DNA from 3 places in the Deinococcus sp. JMULE3 genome. Region 2 is predicted to be linked to each of the others. Evidence: riboswitches for the same ligand, from Rfam matches in the RefSeq annotation. Region 2 holds a riboswitch; each other region holds the start of a gene.
The links. Region 2 has a riboswitch for cyclic di-GMP ahead of EXW95_RS18715 (glycosyltransferase family 2 protein). Riboswitches for the same ligand answer to the same signal wherever they lie in the genome.

Region 1: linked by a shared signal. The riboswitch ahead of EXW95_RS11505 (Ig-like domain-containing protein) and the one ahead of EXW95_RS18715 (glycosyltransferase family 2 protein) in region 2 are both predicted to bind cyclic di-GMP.
Region 3: linked by a shared signal. The riboswitch ahead of EXW95_RS10215 (hypothetical protein) and the one ahead of EXW95_RS18715 (glycosyltransferase family 2 protein) in region 2 are both predicted to bind cyclic di-GMP.

Annotation. Positions count from the first base shown of each region.
Region 1 covers NZ_SGWE01000004.1:1,777,188-1,781,949, reverse strand. The annotation lists gene EXW95_RS11520 (agmatine deiminase family protein) at 1-842, shown strand, start outside; gene EXW95_RS11515 (hypothetical protein) at 846-1,229, shown strand; gene EXW95_RS11510 (GNAT family N-acetyltransferase) at 1,252-2,364, shown strand; gene EXW95_RS11505 (Ig-like domain-containing protein) at 2,368-2,763, opposite strand; cyclic di-GMP riboswitch class II at 2,827-2,911, opposite strand; gene EXW95_RS11500 (DsbA family protein) at 3,198-3,848, opposite strand; gene EXW95_RS11495 (TrkA family potassium uptake protein) at 3,886-4,762, opposite strand, start outside.
Region 2 covers NZ_SGWE01000004.1:3,241,218-3,245,979, forward strand. The annotation lists gene EXW95_RS18710 (glycoside hydrolase family 26 protein) at 1-901, opposite strand, end outside; cyclic di-GMP riboswitch class II at 1,093-1,179, shown strand; gene EXW95_RS18715 (glycosyltransferase family 2 protein) at 1,229-2,446, shown strand; gene EXW95_RS18720 (hypothetical protein) at 2,446-3,030, shown strand; gene EXW95_RS18725 (DegV family protein) at 3,199-4,065, opposite strand; gene EXW95_RS18730 (NAD(P)-dependent oxidoreductase) at 4,062-4,762, opposite strand, start outside.
Region 3 covers NZ_SGWE01000004.1:1,519,755-1,524,516, reverse strand. The annotation lists gene EXW95_RS10225 (hypothetical protein) at 1-1,362, shown strand, start outside; gene carA (glutamine-hydrolyzing carbamoyl-phosphate synthase small subunit) at 1,436-2,620, shown strand; cyclic di-GMP riboswitch class II at 2,754-2,839, shown strand; gene EXW95_RS10215 (hypothetical protein) at 2,894-3,415, shown strand; gene EXW95_RS10210 (DUF11 domain-containing protein) at 3,444-4,762, shown strand, end outside.

The DNA of each region.
Region 1 (4,762 bases), 1.5 Mb from region 2:
GCGCGGACGCCCGCGCGCGCCTGGCCGGGGCGGACGTGACGTTCCACGACGTGCCGCTGGACGACGTGTGGATGCGCGACAACGGCCCCATCTTCGTGAAGCGTGACGCTGACCTGGCGCTGGTGGACTGGAAGTTCAACTCCTGGGGCGGCAAGTTCAACTGGGGCAACGACGACCGCGTGCCCGAGTACGTCGCCGGGCAGCTGGGCACGCACCGCTGGGCGCAGCCGTTCGTGCTGGAGGGCGGCGGGCTGGAGGTGAACGGCCTGGGCGTGGGCCTGACCACCCGGTCGTGCTTCCTGACCGACACCCGCAACCCGGGCCTGACCGAGGAGGGTTACGCTTTCCTGCTGGCCGACACGCTGGGCGTGCGCAAACTCCTGTGGCTGGACGGTGGGCTGGAGAACGACCACACCGACGGGCACATCGACACCATCACGCGCTTCACCGACGAGCGGACCATCGTCACCAGTGTCGAGCCGAACCCCGAGGACCCCAACCACGCGGTCATGGCGAAGAACCTCGCGGACCTGCGGGCCATGACCGACCAGGACGGGCAGCCCTTCCGCATCGTGGAGCTGCCGCTCCCCGCGACCTACCTGGAGGGCGCGGAGGGTCGCCTGCCGCCCACGTACGCGAACTTCTACATCGGGAACGGGTTCGTGGTCGTCCCGCAGTACGGCGACCCGAACGACGCCCGCGCCCTGGAAGTCCTGACGCCGCTGTTCCCCGGCCGCGAGGTGATCGGCCTGAGCAGCCGCGCGATCATCGAGGGCGGCGGGAGCTTCCACTGCGTGACGCAGCAGCAGCCCGCCGGGACGCCCTGGATGCAGGACGCCTGAGGCGTGCCGTTCCAGCCGCTGCCCGAGGATCAGCCGAGCTGCACCGTGGCGTGCCCCGCGTGCGGGCACCGCTGGCTGGTGTACGAGCAGCAGCTGGGCCTGCTGGGTCCCTGCCCGGCCTGCGGCGCGGCCCGCCCCCGGTATACGGGCAGCGTCGCGCCGGGCAGTGGACGGCAGGTGTCGTTCGGGAGCTTCCGTGCCCTGATGGATGAACCGCGCCTGCTGAGCCTGATCGAACAGGCGCTGGGACTGCGCCCGCTGGACGGCGAGCGCTTCGCGGACGCCCAGGGCCGCGAGGTCGCCCTGGAGGACGTCCACTACGCCCTCCAGGGGGACGCCGGGTGGCAGGGTCAGGTGTACAACCTCCACATGAGCCGCGCCCGCTGACGGCGCGTGCCAGAGTGACGGCGTGACTGACCTCGACCTGGGTGGCGGGTACTCGGCCCGCCCGATCTCGCTGGTGGAGTACCGGGCGGCGTGCGCGCGGCTGGAGGACCGGATCTTCGGCGGGAATTCGCTGTTCGCGTTCGATCCGCCGGTGCGGGCGGCCCCGCCGCTGGGCGAGTCGTGGAACTGGGGCGTGTACCACGGCGCGGAACTGATCGGCTGGCATCACGCGCACGCGCGGGACGAGCGGACGGTGTACATGGCCGACACCGGCCTGTTGCCCGAGCATCAGGGGCGCGGGGTGTACTCGCGGTTGCTGCCGCACCTGCTGGCCGCGTTCCGCGCGGCGGGGTTCACGCTGGTGCAGAGTCACCACCGCGCGACGAACAACGCCGTGATCATCCCGAAGCTCCGCGCCGGGTTTCACCTTCAGGGCCTGAATGCGTACGAGGGCGGGGTGAATGCCGCGCTGACCCTGAGCCTGGACGGAACGTACGGGCAGGCGATGCACGTCCGCAGCGGCTTCCGCGCGCCCTCAGGCGAGGCAGCGCGGCGACTGGGCGTCCCGGACGAAGGACTGCCCGGTCTGGCCGACGCGCCCGACCTCCCCCTCCCGGCGGACGCCGAGACGGGCGTGGACCTGGGCGGCGGGTACCGCCTGCACCGCGTGCCGACCGCCACGTACCGCGAGGTGTACGCGCAGCTGGAGGCCAGCGCGTACGAGACGGACTCGTTCGACTGGGGCGACCGTAAAGCCGCGCCCGCGCCGCGCGGTCCGCTGTGGAGCTGGCTGATCAGTCACGCGGGACGGGTGGCCGGGTGGCAGGCCAGCCGCGCGTGGGACACCCGCACCGCGTACATGGTGAACACCGCGCTGCTGCCCGCGCACCGGGGGCGGGGCGTGTACACCCGCCTGCTGCCCGTGGTGCTGGACGCCCTGCACGGCGAGGGTTACCCGCTGGTGCGCAGCCATCATCACCTGACGAACAACGCCGTGATCGTCCCGAAACTCCGCGCGGGCTTCCGCTTCCAGGGCGTGCAGATCGACGAGCACGGCGTCATGGCCATCCTGCTGCGCAGCGCCGACCCGGCGTACGCGGCGTACATGGACCGCCGCAGCGGCCTGACCCGCTGAACGTCAGGGGCCGATCTGGACTGTGAACGTCTGAGTCTGCTCAGTGACGTTCTGGGCGCGGTCGTACACACGGACGGTGACGGTGTGCTCGCCGTTGGCGGCCGCGTCAAAATACTGCGCGTAGGAGTTGTACGCGGTGGGGTCGTCCACGAACGTCTTCCCGTCGATGGTCAGGACGACGCGGTCCACGGCGGTGTTGTCCCGCGTGCCGAGCTGGAAGTTCACAGTGCCCTGCGCCCGCAGCGTCTTCGGGAACACGACCATCGTGACGGACGGGGACTGGGTGTCAAGTGCGGGCGCGGTGGTCTGGGTGGTGGCGGGGGTGGGGGCGGCGGGCGTGTTGGCCGCGCCGCAGCTGGTGGCCAGGACGGCCAGCAGTGCCGGAACGAGTATGCGCATGAGTACTCCTGCTGCGTTGCCGCAGTGGGTCTGGTCCGTCCCGGCCGGGGGCCGGTCTGGACAGGGTCGAAAAGTCGGTCGCACCACTGGCTCCGCGCGTCCCAGGTGCCCGGATAGGGGACCGCGCTTCATCGCCTCTTCTCGCCCGGTACTCCGCAGCGAGGCCTTCATGCTGCCTTCACCTTTCCGTCAGATCTGTCACGCGCGCCGCCATGAAGCCCCGCACAGGCCACCCACAGCAGCGGGACCCCGAGGTGACACAGACTCCGGTTGAAAGGTTTGCAAAAACTTGCAACCCGAGCAGAGCGAGCAGGAGAAAACCGGGTTCCGGGGTCCCGCCGATCTCCGACACTGCCTCAACCGGAGGCCGCCTCCTCCGTTGGTTCGGTTCACAGATCGGCACCCGCTGCTCTCCTGCTCAGCCGCAGTCCGGCTCAGGCGCGGCGGGGCGGGCGGTTCTTCGCGCGTTTGATCGTGCCGATGCCCGCCTCGCTGGTCAGCACGGCTCGGTACAGGTCCCACCACTGGCGCGCCTGGGTGGGTTCGCGGGTGAGGGTCTCGAAGCGGTAGTACGCGGCCTCGCCGGTCGGGAGGACGAAGGTGGGCGTGCCGAACACCCCGACCTCGCGCGCGGCGTCCAGGTCGGCGCGCAACTCGGCGCGGCGGGCCTGCTCGTCGGCCAGGGCCGCCGCGAAGGCGTCCAGGTCCAGACCGCCCTCCTGCGCCGCCGCGTGGATGACCCCCTCGGTCAGGGGCTCCTTGCGTTCGTGGTGGGCGCGGAAGAGGGCCAGCGTGAACGCCCAGTGGGCCGCCTCGCCCTGCAGGGCCGCCGCGTGGGACGCCAGGAACGCGCGCAGGCCGGGCTTCAGGTACTTCATGTACCCCTCGCCGTCCGGGGCGTCCAGGCTCTGATCCGTGACGCGCCACGACAGCTCCTTCGCGTTGTCCGCGTGGTTCCCCTCGACCAGCGAGTAGTGCCGCAGGGTGAACGCCTCGCCCTCCGTTTTCAGGACGGCGGCGAGTTCCACGCCACGCCACGCGTAGGGGCACAGGAAGTCGAAGTACAGCTCGGTCGCTCGGGTCATGCGGGGCACCGTACACCCTGAGGTGCGCGGCGGAACGTCACGCGGGCTGCACTCCGCCCGCCGGTCCGGACTGCACGGCCTCCACCTCCGCCGCCGCGCCCGCGACCAGCACGGCGTCCCCGGCCCGCAGGACGTCCTCGGCGCGGCTGCGTAGCGGCTGCCCGTCGCGCCAGATCGCCACGACCAGCGCGCCCGTCTCGCGGCCCAGGTCAGCGACCGTGCGGCCCACCATGCCCGGCGGGACGCTCAGTTCGCGGATCGTGAAGTGCTCGCTGGTCACGTCGCCGCTCAGCAGGCGACTCAGGCGCGGCGCGAGCATCATCGCCGCGATCCGGTTCCCGCTCAGCTGGTACGGATTCACGACCTCGTCCGCCCCGGCGCGGCGCATCTTGCGGGCCGCCGACTCGTCACTCGCCCGCGCGATCACCCGCACGCCCGGGTTCAGGCCCTTGGCGGACAGCACCACGTACAGGTTGCTGGGATCACTGTTGATCACCGTGACCAGCGACGCCGCCCGCTCGATCCCGGCGCGGCGCAGCACGTCCTCGTCGGTGGCGTCCCCGACCAGGGTGTGCAGGCCCTGCGTCTGCGCCCACTCCAGGTGCTCGGGGCGGTGATCGACCACGACCACCTGGCGCCGCGCGCCCCGCAGCGCCACGCTGACCGCCTCGCCCACCTGCCCGTACCCGCACACGATCGTGTGATCCTTCAGGCTCATGATCTTCCTCTCCTTGCGCCGCCGCGCCGCGTCCGGGTCGGTCACGGTCCGCAGCATCGTCTCGGCCAGCAGCGTCAGCAGGTACAGCATCAGCCCGATCCCGACCAGCATCAGCACCACGCTGAACACCTTCCCGTCCGTGTGCAACTCGCCCGGCGCGCCGTACCCCACGGTCGTCAGGGTCATGGCCGTCATG
Region 2 (4,762 bases):
GGCCGTCTTTCAGGTGGAACCAGAACGCCCGGCGGATCTGCCCGAAACCCGGCAGGGCCGCACACATGTCCCGGATCCACGCGGCCTTGCTGCCGCCCTGCTCCACGCTGGCCAGTTCGCCCAGCTGCACGGGCTTGTCGCCCGCCACGAGCTTCAGTTGCCGGTACGACGCGGCGAAGGTGTCGCGGAAACTCAGCCAGCGGTTCCAGGGGTTGGTGGTGCCCCAGTTGTACCCGTCCAGGCCGACCTCGTGCACCCACTCGCCGCCCGGGTACAGCGCCCGGTAGGAGCTGGGCATGCCGGGGTACAGGATGTTCGGTGTCCACACCCAGCGCACCGGGGCCTTCTCGGCCCGGAACACGTTCACGATCCGCCGCCACGCCCGTACGAAATCGGCGGGGGTGTTGCTGCGGGTCAGCTGGTACGTGCCCCAGTTGCCGTTCATCTCCGGGGCGAAGGTCACGCGGACCGTCACGCCGCCCCGCCGGAGGTCGCGCGCGAACTGCCGCAGGTACGCGTCGTGCCGTCCGGCGGCAATGTCGCGGTACGGCACGCCCCGCACGCCGGACGCGGCGCGCACGCGGGGCTGCCAGGACAGTTCCAGTTCGCGGCCCTGAGCACTCAGGGTGCGGGCGTACGCCTGGTTGAACGGTGTGTTCCAGTCCTGGAACCAGCGGACCGCACCGAAGCGGCAGCCCAGTTTGCGTTCCAGGGCGTCCAGTACGGCGGGGCTGTCCACCGTCAGCCCGAACACCCCGCAGGAGGGCAGGGGCGCGGCGTGGGCGGTCGGCAGGCCGGTCAGGCCGCACAGGGCCGCTGTCAGAATCCACTCATGAAGGGCGCGTGTGCGGCGGGGTGCGCGGCGGGCCGATTGATGGGAAGGCGGGGTGACGGCAGGCATGCAAGGCGCATGATGGCAGCGTTCTGGACGGGCTGCACCGATGCCCCCGACTGGCCCCCCGCTGACTGTAGGTCGGCTTAACATTGAACCAGTACGCCCCAAACGCCGCGTTCATGGCCCGTCAGTAACGGGCGATTAACGTGTGATGCGTAGGGTATGGCCGAGGGTCCCCGGACCCCGACCCACCCCACACAATGCCGGGAGGCAACGATACTCGTCTTCGAATCGGTCACCTCATGAGACGAGTGGAGCCAGTGGTGAGACCGCCCCGAGGGAGGCCTCACCATGTCTATTGCTGTTTCTTTGCCATCCACCACGCTGGGATGGGTGCTGCTCATCATCGTCACCCTGCTGCTCCTCAAGGCCGTCCTGACGGTCACGCTGGCGTTCGCACACGCCCGCACCGCCGCCCGCCGACGCGCCCGCGCCCACGGCACCCCGCTGCCCGGCGTGAGCGTCATGATCGCCGCGTACAACGAGGAGGTCGGCATCGCCGACACCCTGCGCTCCGTGCTGGCCCAGCAGGGCCCCGCATTGCAGGTGCTCGTCGTGGACGACGGCTCGACCGACGCCACCGCCGCCATTGCCGAGGACTTCGCCCGCAGCGACCCGCGCGTCACGGTGCTGCGCAAACCCAACGGCGGAAAGGCCAGCGCCCTGAACCTCGCCGCGGACCACCTGACCTACCCGGTCGCGGTCAGCGTGGACGCCGACTCCGCACTGGCGCCCGGCACGCTGGCGGCCCTGGCCCGGCACTTCCACGACCCACGCGTGGGCGCGGTCGCCGGGGACGTGCGCGTCGCCGGGCCGGTCACGTCCCTGACGCAGATGCAGAACCTGGAATACAGCGTCGGCCAGCAGATGGAAAAGCGCGCGCAGGACATGCTCGGCGCCGTCAGTGTCGTGCCCGGCGCCGCCGGGGCGTTCCGCAGCGACCTGATCCGCCGCCTGCGCTACAGCCACGACACCATCACCGAGGACATGGACCTGACCGTCGCCATCGCCGCCGAAGGTTACGAGGTGCGCTTCGAACCCGGCGCCCTGAGCTACACCGAACCGCCCGTGGACCTGCGCAGCCTGTGGCGCCAGCGGATGCGCTGGATGTACGGCACCTTCCAGGTCATGGGCAAGTACCGCCACCTGATCATGAACCCCAGGGGCGGCCGCCTGGGCTGGCTGACCCTGCCGTACGTGCTGGTCTACGGCCTGACCCTGGGCGGCGCGGGGCCCATCTTCGACCTCGCCGCGCTGGCCCTGCTGACGCAGCACATGAACGACGCGCTGCTGCCCCTGCTGCTGAACGTCGGCGCGGACGTCGCCGTGGCCGCCGCCGCCCTGCTGCTGGGCCGCCAGTCCCTGCGGCCCCTGCTGATTACCCCCACCCAGCGGCTGTTCCTGCGGCCCTTCGTGTCGCTGGTCGTCGTCATGACCTGCGTGACGTTCCTGCGCCGCCGGAACGTCCAGTGGAACAAACTGCCCCGCGTGGGCCTGCGCCTGCCCGGCGCCGCCCCCACCCGCGAGCCCCTGCCGCAGGCGGGCGACTGATGAACGGCCCGGACCGCCCACGGCCCGCCCGCCGGACCGCGCTGCTCTGCGCCGGACTGGCCGCCGCCCTGAGCGTACTGGCCGCCGCCGGGGCCGCCATGCCCAGCCCGGCACCGTCAAACCAGACAGCGTCCAGTGGCGCGGCCGCCACTGCCCCCGCCACCGGGGGTGTGCTGGCCACCCGCACCGTCACCCGCGACGCCCGCACACCCGGCGGCGAGATCGCCGGGCAGGTCAGTGTCACCGTGCAGCTCGTCCGTGACGGGGCGGAGGTCCAGGCCCGCGCGACCTTCCAGTCCACCCTGCCCGGCCCGGCCGTCGCCACCGGCACGCTGCGCCTGCTGGACGGGCGCGGCAGCGAGGTCGCCCGCAGCAACCCGCGCCAGACGGCCACCCTGGACCCCGGCAGCACCCCGGTCCTCGTGACGCCCCGCAGTCCCCTGGCGGACCACGCCGGGGCCGCGTGCGTGGACGCCACCCTGAACGTCTGGAGCGGCCCGCAGGCTCCGGGCACAGACGCGCGACTGCGCAGCGGCCCGGCGCTGGAACCCACCGTGTTCACCGTGCAGGTCTGCCACGCCTGAACGCGCCCCGGCGCGGCCGGATGACCGGGGTTGACCCCTCACCCTGCCGTTGCTTCTCTCCACAGCTCTGCGGGTCCGATGCAGGGAGAGGGGACAACGGAACGCGCTCATGTCGGAGGCAGGTCACGGTCATCCCGTTTGTCAGCGCAGGGCATCGCCGCCGGGAGGTCAGCGGTCCCAGGGCCACGCGCCGGGCGCGGCGGCCAGTCCCAGGGCGCGCGGGCCGACGTGGACACTCAGGACCGGGTTCACGCCGGTCCGGTCGGACCACACGATGGGGTGGCGCGCCGCGAGCTGCGTCAGGGCCGTGTCGGCGTCCTCGGGGTGATCGCCGTACAGCAGGCCCACGCGCAGCGGGGTGCCCTCGCCGAAGCGGCGGGTGACCTGCTCGGTCAGCGCCTGGATCGCGCCGCGGTACGAGCGGGCCCGCGCGGCGTTCGTGTACGTCCCGGCCGCCTTGTCCACCGTCACGACGGGTTTGAGGTTCAGCAGGCCGCCCACGGCCGCCTGCACGCGCCCGATCCGGCCGCCGCGGCGCAGGTACTCCAGGGTCTCGATGGTGAAGTACAGTTCCGTCTCGGCGTGCACGGCGCGCAGCCACTCGCGGGCCTCCGCGAGGCTCAGACCGCGCTGCGCGGCGGTGACGGCTGCGTGGACCTGGAACGCCTGCGCGGCACTGATGGTGCCGCTGTCGTGCAGCGTCACCTGCGGCCCACCCTGCTCCAGGAGTTGCCGGGCCTGATCGGCGGAGTTGTGGCTGCCGCTCAGGGCGGCGCTGGTGGTCACGGCCAGCACCTCGGGCGTACCGGGGGCCTGCATGGCGGTCATCCAGTCCTGCGGGGTGGGCTGGGCGCTGGTGGGGTGCACGGGGTTGGTCTGCAGTTCGCGGTACAGTTCCTCGCGGGTGATCTCGGTCATGCGGTAGGTGGTGCTGCCGAAGTTCACGGCGAACGGCGCGACCGGCACCTCACCATGCAGGGTGGGGTAGACGTCGAGGCCGCCGTCAGTGACGACGCCGAAGCGGGGGGTGGTCATCGGATCTCCTGGGCGTTCATCGCCTCGATCAGTTTCAGGGCGGCGGTGTGGTCCTCGGCGGGGCCGACGGCGTGCTGCGCGGCGCGCAGAAGGGCGGCGACCTGCGCGAGCACTGGGGCGCTGCCCTGCACGCCCTGCGTGAGGTCTACGGCGATCCCGGCGTCCTTGGCGAGCAGGCCCAGCGCGAACGTGGCGGGGAACTCGCGGGTCAGGACGCGCTGCGGGATCAGGTTCTCGCTGGCGTTGCTGCGGCCGCTGCTGGCGTTGATGACGTCCAGCGCCGCGCCCAGGTTCACGCCGGCGCGGCCCAGCACGGCCAGGCCCTCACCGGTCGCCCAGAGGGTCACGCCCAGCAGGGCGTTGTTCACGGCCTTCACCGCGAAGCCCGCTCCGGTCCCGCCGACGTGCACGACCTTGCCCGCGAAGGCGAGGTGGGGCCGCACGGTGTCCAGCGCGGCGGCGTCCCCGCCCACCATGACGGTCAGGCGGCCCTGCTGCGCGCCGATCGTGCCGCCGCTGACCGGGGCGTCCAGGAAGGTGACGCCGTGCGCGGCCAGTTCGGCGGCCTGCCGGGTGGCGGCGTCCGGGTGGCCGCTCGTGCAGTCCACCCAGGTCGCGCCGGGGCGCAGGTGGGGGCGCATCTGGTGCATGACCTCGTCCACCTCGGCGCTGGTGGGTAGGCAGGTGAAGATCACGT
Region 3 (4,762 bases), 1.7 Mb from region 2:
GAGCCCGCGCTGCTGGCCGTGACCCGCTCGGGTGCCCTGACGAACGAGATGCTCGGCGAGATGCTGCCCGAGAAGCCCGGCGCGCGCGTGGGCCGCTACACCTTCTCCCGCGTGGACGGGATGTTCGCGGGCGCCTCGAACGGGCTGGCGTACGTGTCGAGCGACAAGGCCCTGCTGATGGCGTACCTGGGCCGCCTGAGCGGCAAGGCCGCCCCGACCCTGGCGGCGTCCGCGCCGTACGCGGCGGCGCAGCGCGCGGCGGGCCCGCAGGAACTCGGCCTGTACGCGAACTTCAGCGCCACCGCGAAGGTCATCCGCTCGCAACTGGCGCAGGTCATGTTGCCCCGCCTGCTCTCGCCGGTCGTGGACGCCCTGGACACCCTGGGGCAGGTCGCGGGCGGCCTGACCACCACGGCCGGCGGCTGGACGACCGCCAGCGCGCAGGTCGTGAATCAGGCGGGTAAGGATAAGCCGCTGGCCCGCATCCTGCTCGACACCACGGACTTCGAGGTGCAGGGCGTGATTCCCGCCAGTGCCGAGGCCGTGCAGGCGACCGCCTGCCACCCGGACACCGGCGCGTACCTGGGCCGCTGGCTGACCCGCGTGGACCTCCTCGAACCGTTCGGGTTCCTGACCGACAGCCAGCTGGCCCATCACCTGGAGCAGTCTGGGCGGTACCTGGGTGATGAATGCGCGCAGGTGACGCTGGCGGGCGGAATGAAGGCCGGGCTGAACCAGGAGGACCCGCTGGCGTCCCTGGCGACCACCGTGTCGTACCAGCGGGTCACGGACCGCGCGGCGGCCGACGCGCACCTGCCCGAGTACGCCCGCAGCGTGAACGAGGCGCTGGACGGCCTGCGCGGCACCGTGACGTCCCTGGCGAAGACCGGCATGGACACCCTGATGGACGACGCCATGGCGGACGTGGATCCCCGCGCCCTGATGCTCGGGGCGGGCATGGCCGGGGCCAGCCAGGGCCTGGACGAGTCCCTGAAGGGCCTGAAGATGGTGTACGCCTTCCGGGGCGAGTACCTGATCACCGCGTTCAGCCAGGACGCGCTGGACGCCGCGCTGGCGGACGGTCCCGTGCTGGCGGACGACGCGGCGTTCCGCGCGGCGGGCCTGAGCATGCAGGGCTCGGCGGGCTGGTCGTACCAGCCGAACCCGGCGGACCTGAAAGCGCAGGACCTCGCCGGGATGCTGCCCAGGGAACTGAGCGGCGACAAGGCGCTGAGCGGCATGTTCGCCGGGGCCATGACGGGCGCGGCGGACCTCATCAACCGATTTGACGGAACGACCTCACAGCGGTCCGTTGCGGGGAATGTCATTATCGGCAAGGCGAGCGTGCGCTACCGCTGGTAACCCCCGGGGGAGCCGCGGTGCCGCGCAGAGCTGAGCCATGAAACGCGTCCGGAGAGGCGCGAATGGAGGAAGCATGATCAGGAAAGAACGAGCCATCCTGGCTCTGGAAGACGGCACCGTGTACCGCGGGTACGCGTTCGGGCACCGCGGCGAGACCGTGGGCGAGGTGGTGTTCAACACCTCCATGACCGGGTACCAGGAGATCATGACCGATCCCTCGTACAACGGGCAGATCGTGACCATCACGTACCCGCACGTCGGGAACTACGGCGTGGCGATCTACGACATGGAGAGCAACAAGCCCTACGTGCGCGGCTTCATCAGCCGCGAGTTCAGCGGCGAGTACTCCAACCACCGCGCGCAGCAGTCCCTGGAAGCGTTCATGCAGCAGTACGGCGTCGTGAGCATCCAGGGGATCGACACGCGCGCGCTGGTGCGCCGCCTGCGCACGGGCGGCGTCGTCAAGGGCGTCATCGCGCACCGCAGCTACACGCACCCGGAAGATCCGTACGGCGAGTTCACGCCCGCCGAGGAGCAGGTGTACGTCAGCCGCGCGCTGGGCCACCAGGACATCGACGGGCACGACATGACCCGTGAGGTCACGACCGCGCTGCCCTACGCGTTCCCCACCCTGCGTCACGGCAAGCGCGTGGTCCTGATGGACTTCGGGATCAAGCACACCATCATCGAGCGTCTCGCGGAGGTGGGCATCGAGCCGATTGTGGTGCCCGCCCACACCACCCCCGCGCAGATCATGGCGCTGCAACCGCACGGCCTGTTCCTCAGCAACGGCCCCGGTGACCCCGCCCCGCTGGAGTACGCGCACAAGACCGCCTGGGAACTCATGGGCCTGCTGCCCACCTTCGGCATCTGCCTGGGGCACCAGATCCTGGGCCTCGCGGCGGGCGGGAAGACCTTCAAGATGAAGTTCGGGCACCGCGGCGGGAATCAGCCCGTGAAGAATCTCTTAACGGGCAATGTGGAGATCACCAGCCAGAACCACGGGTACGCGGTGGACATCGACTCGATCCCCAACGGCGCGTTCGTGCCCACCCACATCAACCTGAACGACGGCACCCTGGAAGGCATGGCGCACAGCCGCTACCCGGTGTTTTCCGTGCAGTACCACCCCGAGGCCAGCCCCGGCCCGCACGACAGCCGTTACCTGTTCGACCGCTTCATCGAGGAGATCGACGCCTTCGATGGGGGGAATGGTACCCCCATTGCCAAGGCGAGTGCAGGTCGTCTGGGGGTTTGACAACAGCTGACCGGGGCAACATCATGAACAGGATGCTCCAGTGAGAAACTTCATATTGAACACGCGGTCAGTGACAAGCGTGTGAAGACCATGAAGTGAACTCCAGCATCCTCGGGGACGGTCCCCGGGCCAACAGCTGTTCAGGAGCAACGAATCATCCGGCGCACACGGGCGCCTAGGCCGGATGAGGAGCGAGTGGCGCGACCGACAGAACGGTGGGACTGCAGTCCCCCTGCTGTCGGTCAATTTTTTTCCCCCCGGAGGTCCCCCGGAGTGAAGCGCCTGATCACGCCCCTCTTTCTCGCCCTGACGCTGGCCCAGGCCCAGCAGGCCACGCCACCTGCCCAGCAGGCCACCCCGCAGAACGTGACCTTCACGCTCACGCAGGACCTCGTGCGGCGCAGCGCCGACAGCAGCGGCAAGGTCACCGAGACCATCGTGGAGTCGCCCAGGACGGTCCTGCCCGGCGACATCCTGCGCGAGGAGGTCACGCTGCGCAACGTCTCCGGACGACGCCTGGGCCAGCTGAACGTGAACGTCCCCGTACCACGCGGCACCGAGTTCAGCACGCTGACCACCACGCCCACCGACCGCTGGAAGGTCACGTACTCCACCGACAGCGGCAAGACCTTCAGCGCTCAACCCACCCGCACCGTCACCACCACCGAGAACGGCCAGCGGGTCACCCGCACCGTCCCCGCCCCGCTCAGCAGCTACACCAATGTCCGCTGGACCCTGACCGGCATGACCCCGGACGAGACGCTGAAGTTCAGCTTCCGCGTGAAAGTCAAGTAACCCCCCGACCCCCTCACGGAGGAAGCACATGAAGAAACACTGGACCCTGACCGCCCTGATCGCCCTCACCGCCGGCACCGCGCACGCCGCGGGCACCGCCGCCGGGACGGTCATCACCAACACCGCCGAGATCGTCTTCACCCCCGAAGGCGGCACCACCCCCACCCCCGTCCCTTCCAACCCCGTCACCACCACCGTGCTGCCGGTCCCCAGCTTCACCATCGTGCTGAACGACGGCAGCACCGACGTCACCACCCCCGACTACACCCGGCCCGGCCAGACCGCCACCGCCCGCCCCGGCGACACCGTGGTCTTCCCCTACACCCTGACGAACACCGGCAACGTCCCCAACGAGTCCTACGTCCTGACGAACACCCCCGACCCGACCGCCGCCGTGAAGACCCCCACCGGCGTGACGTACTACCCCGCCAGCGCCGACACCAACAGCGACGGCACCCTGAGCCCGGCCGAGATCGCCGCCGCCACACCCATCACCACCATCAGCGGCGTGAACCAGGACCAGTCCGTCAAGTTCTTCCAGGTGTACACGCTGCCCGGCACCGCCACCGACGCCGACAAGTACGGCGCCGACCCCACCGGCACCCGCCAGGACAACCCGGCCTTCAACAACGACCCCAGCGTCCCGCGCGACGCCAACAACTCCAACGTCACGACCGTCGACCGCAAGGACGCCACCGTCATCGGCCCCAAGGCTGACCCGGACGGCAACGGCAACCCCCTCACCGCCCCCTACACCAGCCCCGAGGGCGTGCTGATCACCCCCAGCGCCAGCGACACCCAGACCGCGCAGGCCACCACCACCACCACGACCGTCACCTTCACGAACACCGTCCAGAACAACGGCAACCGCCCCGACGTGTTCGATATCACCACCGCGCTGGCCGGCTTCCCCACCGGGACGATCGTCACGCTCCTCAAGCCTGACGGCACCCCCCTGACCGACACCGACGGCGACGGCGTGCCCGACGTGGGCAGCCTGAACCCCGGCCAGACCGCCGACCTGCTCGTCAAGGTCACCTTCCCCGCGGGCAGCGCCCCCACGGCCCCCGGCACCCAGCCGACCGTGACGGTCACCACGACCAGCAGCAACGACCCCGCCAAGAAGGACGACACCAAGGACATCGTGAACCTCCCCGGCCTGTCCTTCGGCAACCCCACCCCCACCCCCGGCGGCGATCCCACCCTGCCCGGCACGCCCGAGGCAGGCCAGCCCGGCAGCCCCAGCAGCCCGATCATCCCGCCCAGCACCTGCACGGCAGGCAGCCCGGCCATCCAGTCCACGGTCGCCATGGAGATCGCCAACCTGGGCAGCGCGACCGACACCTT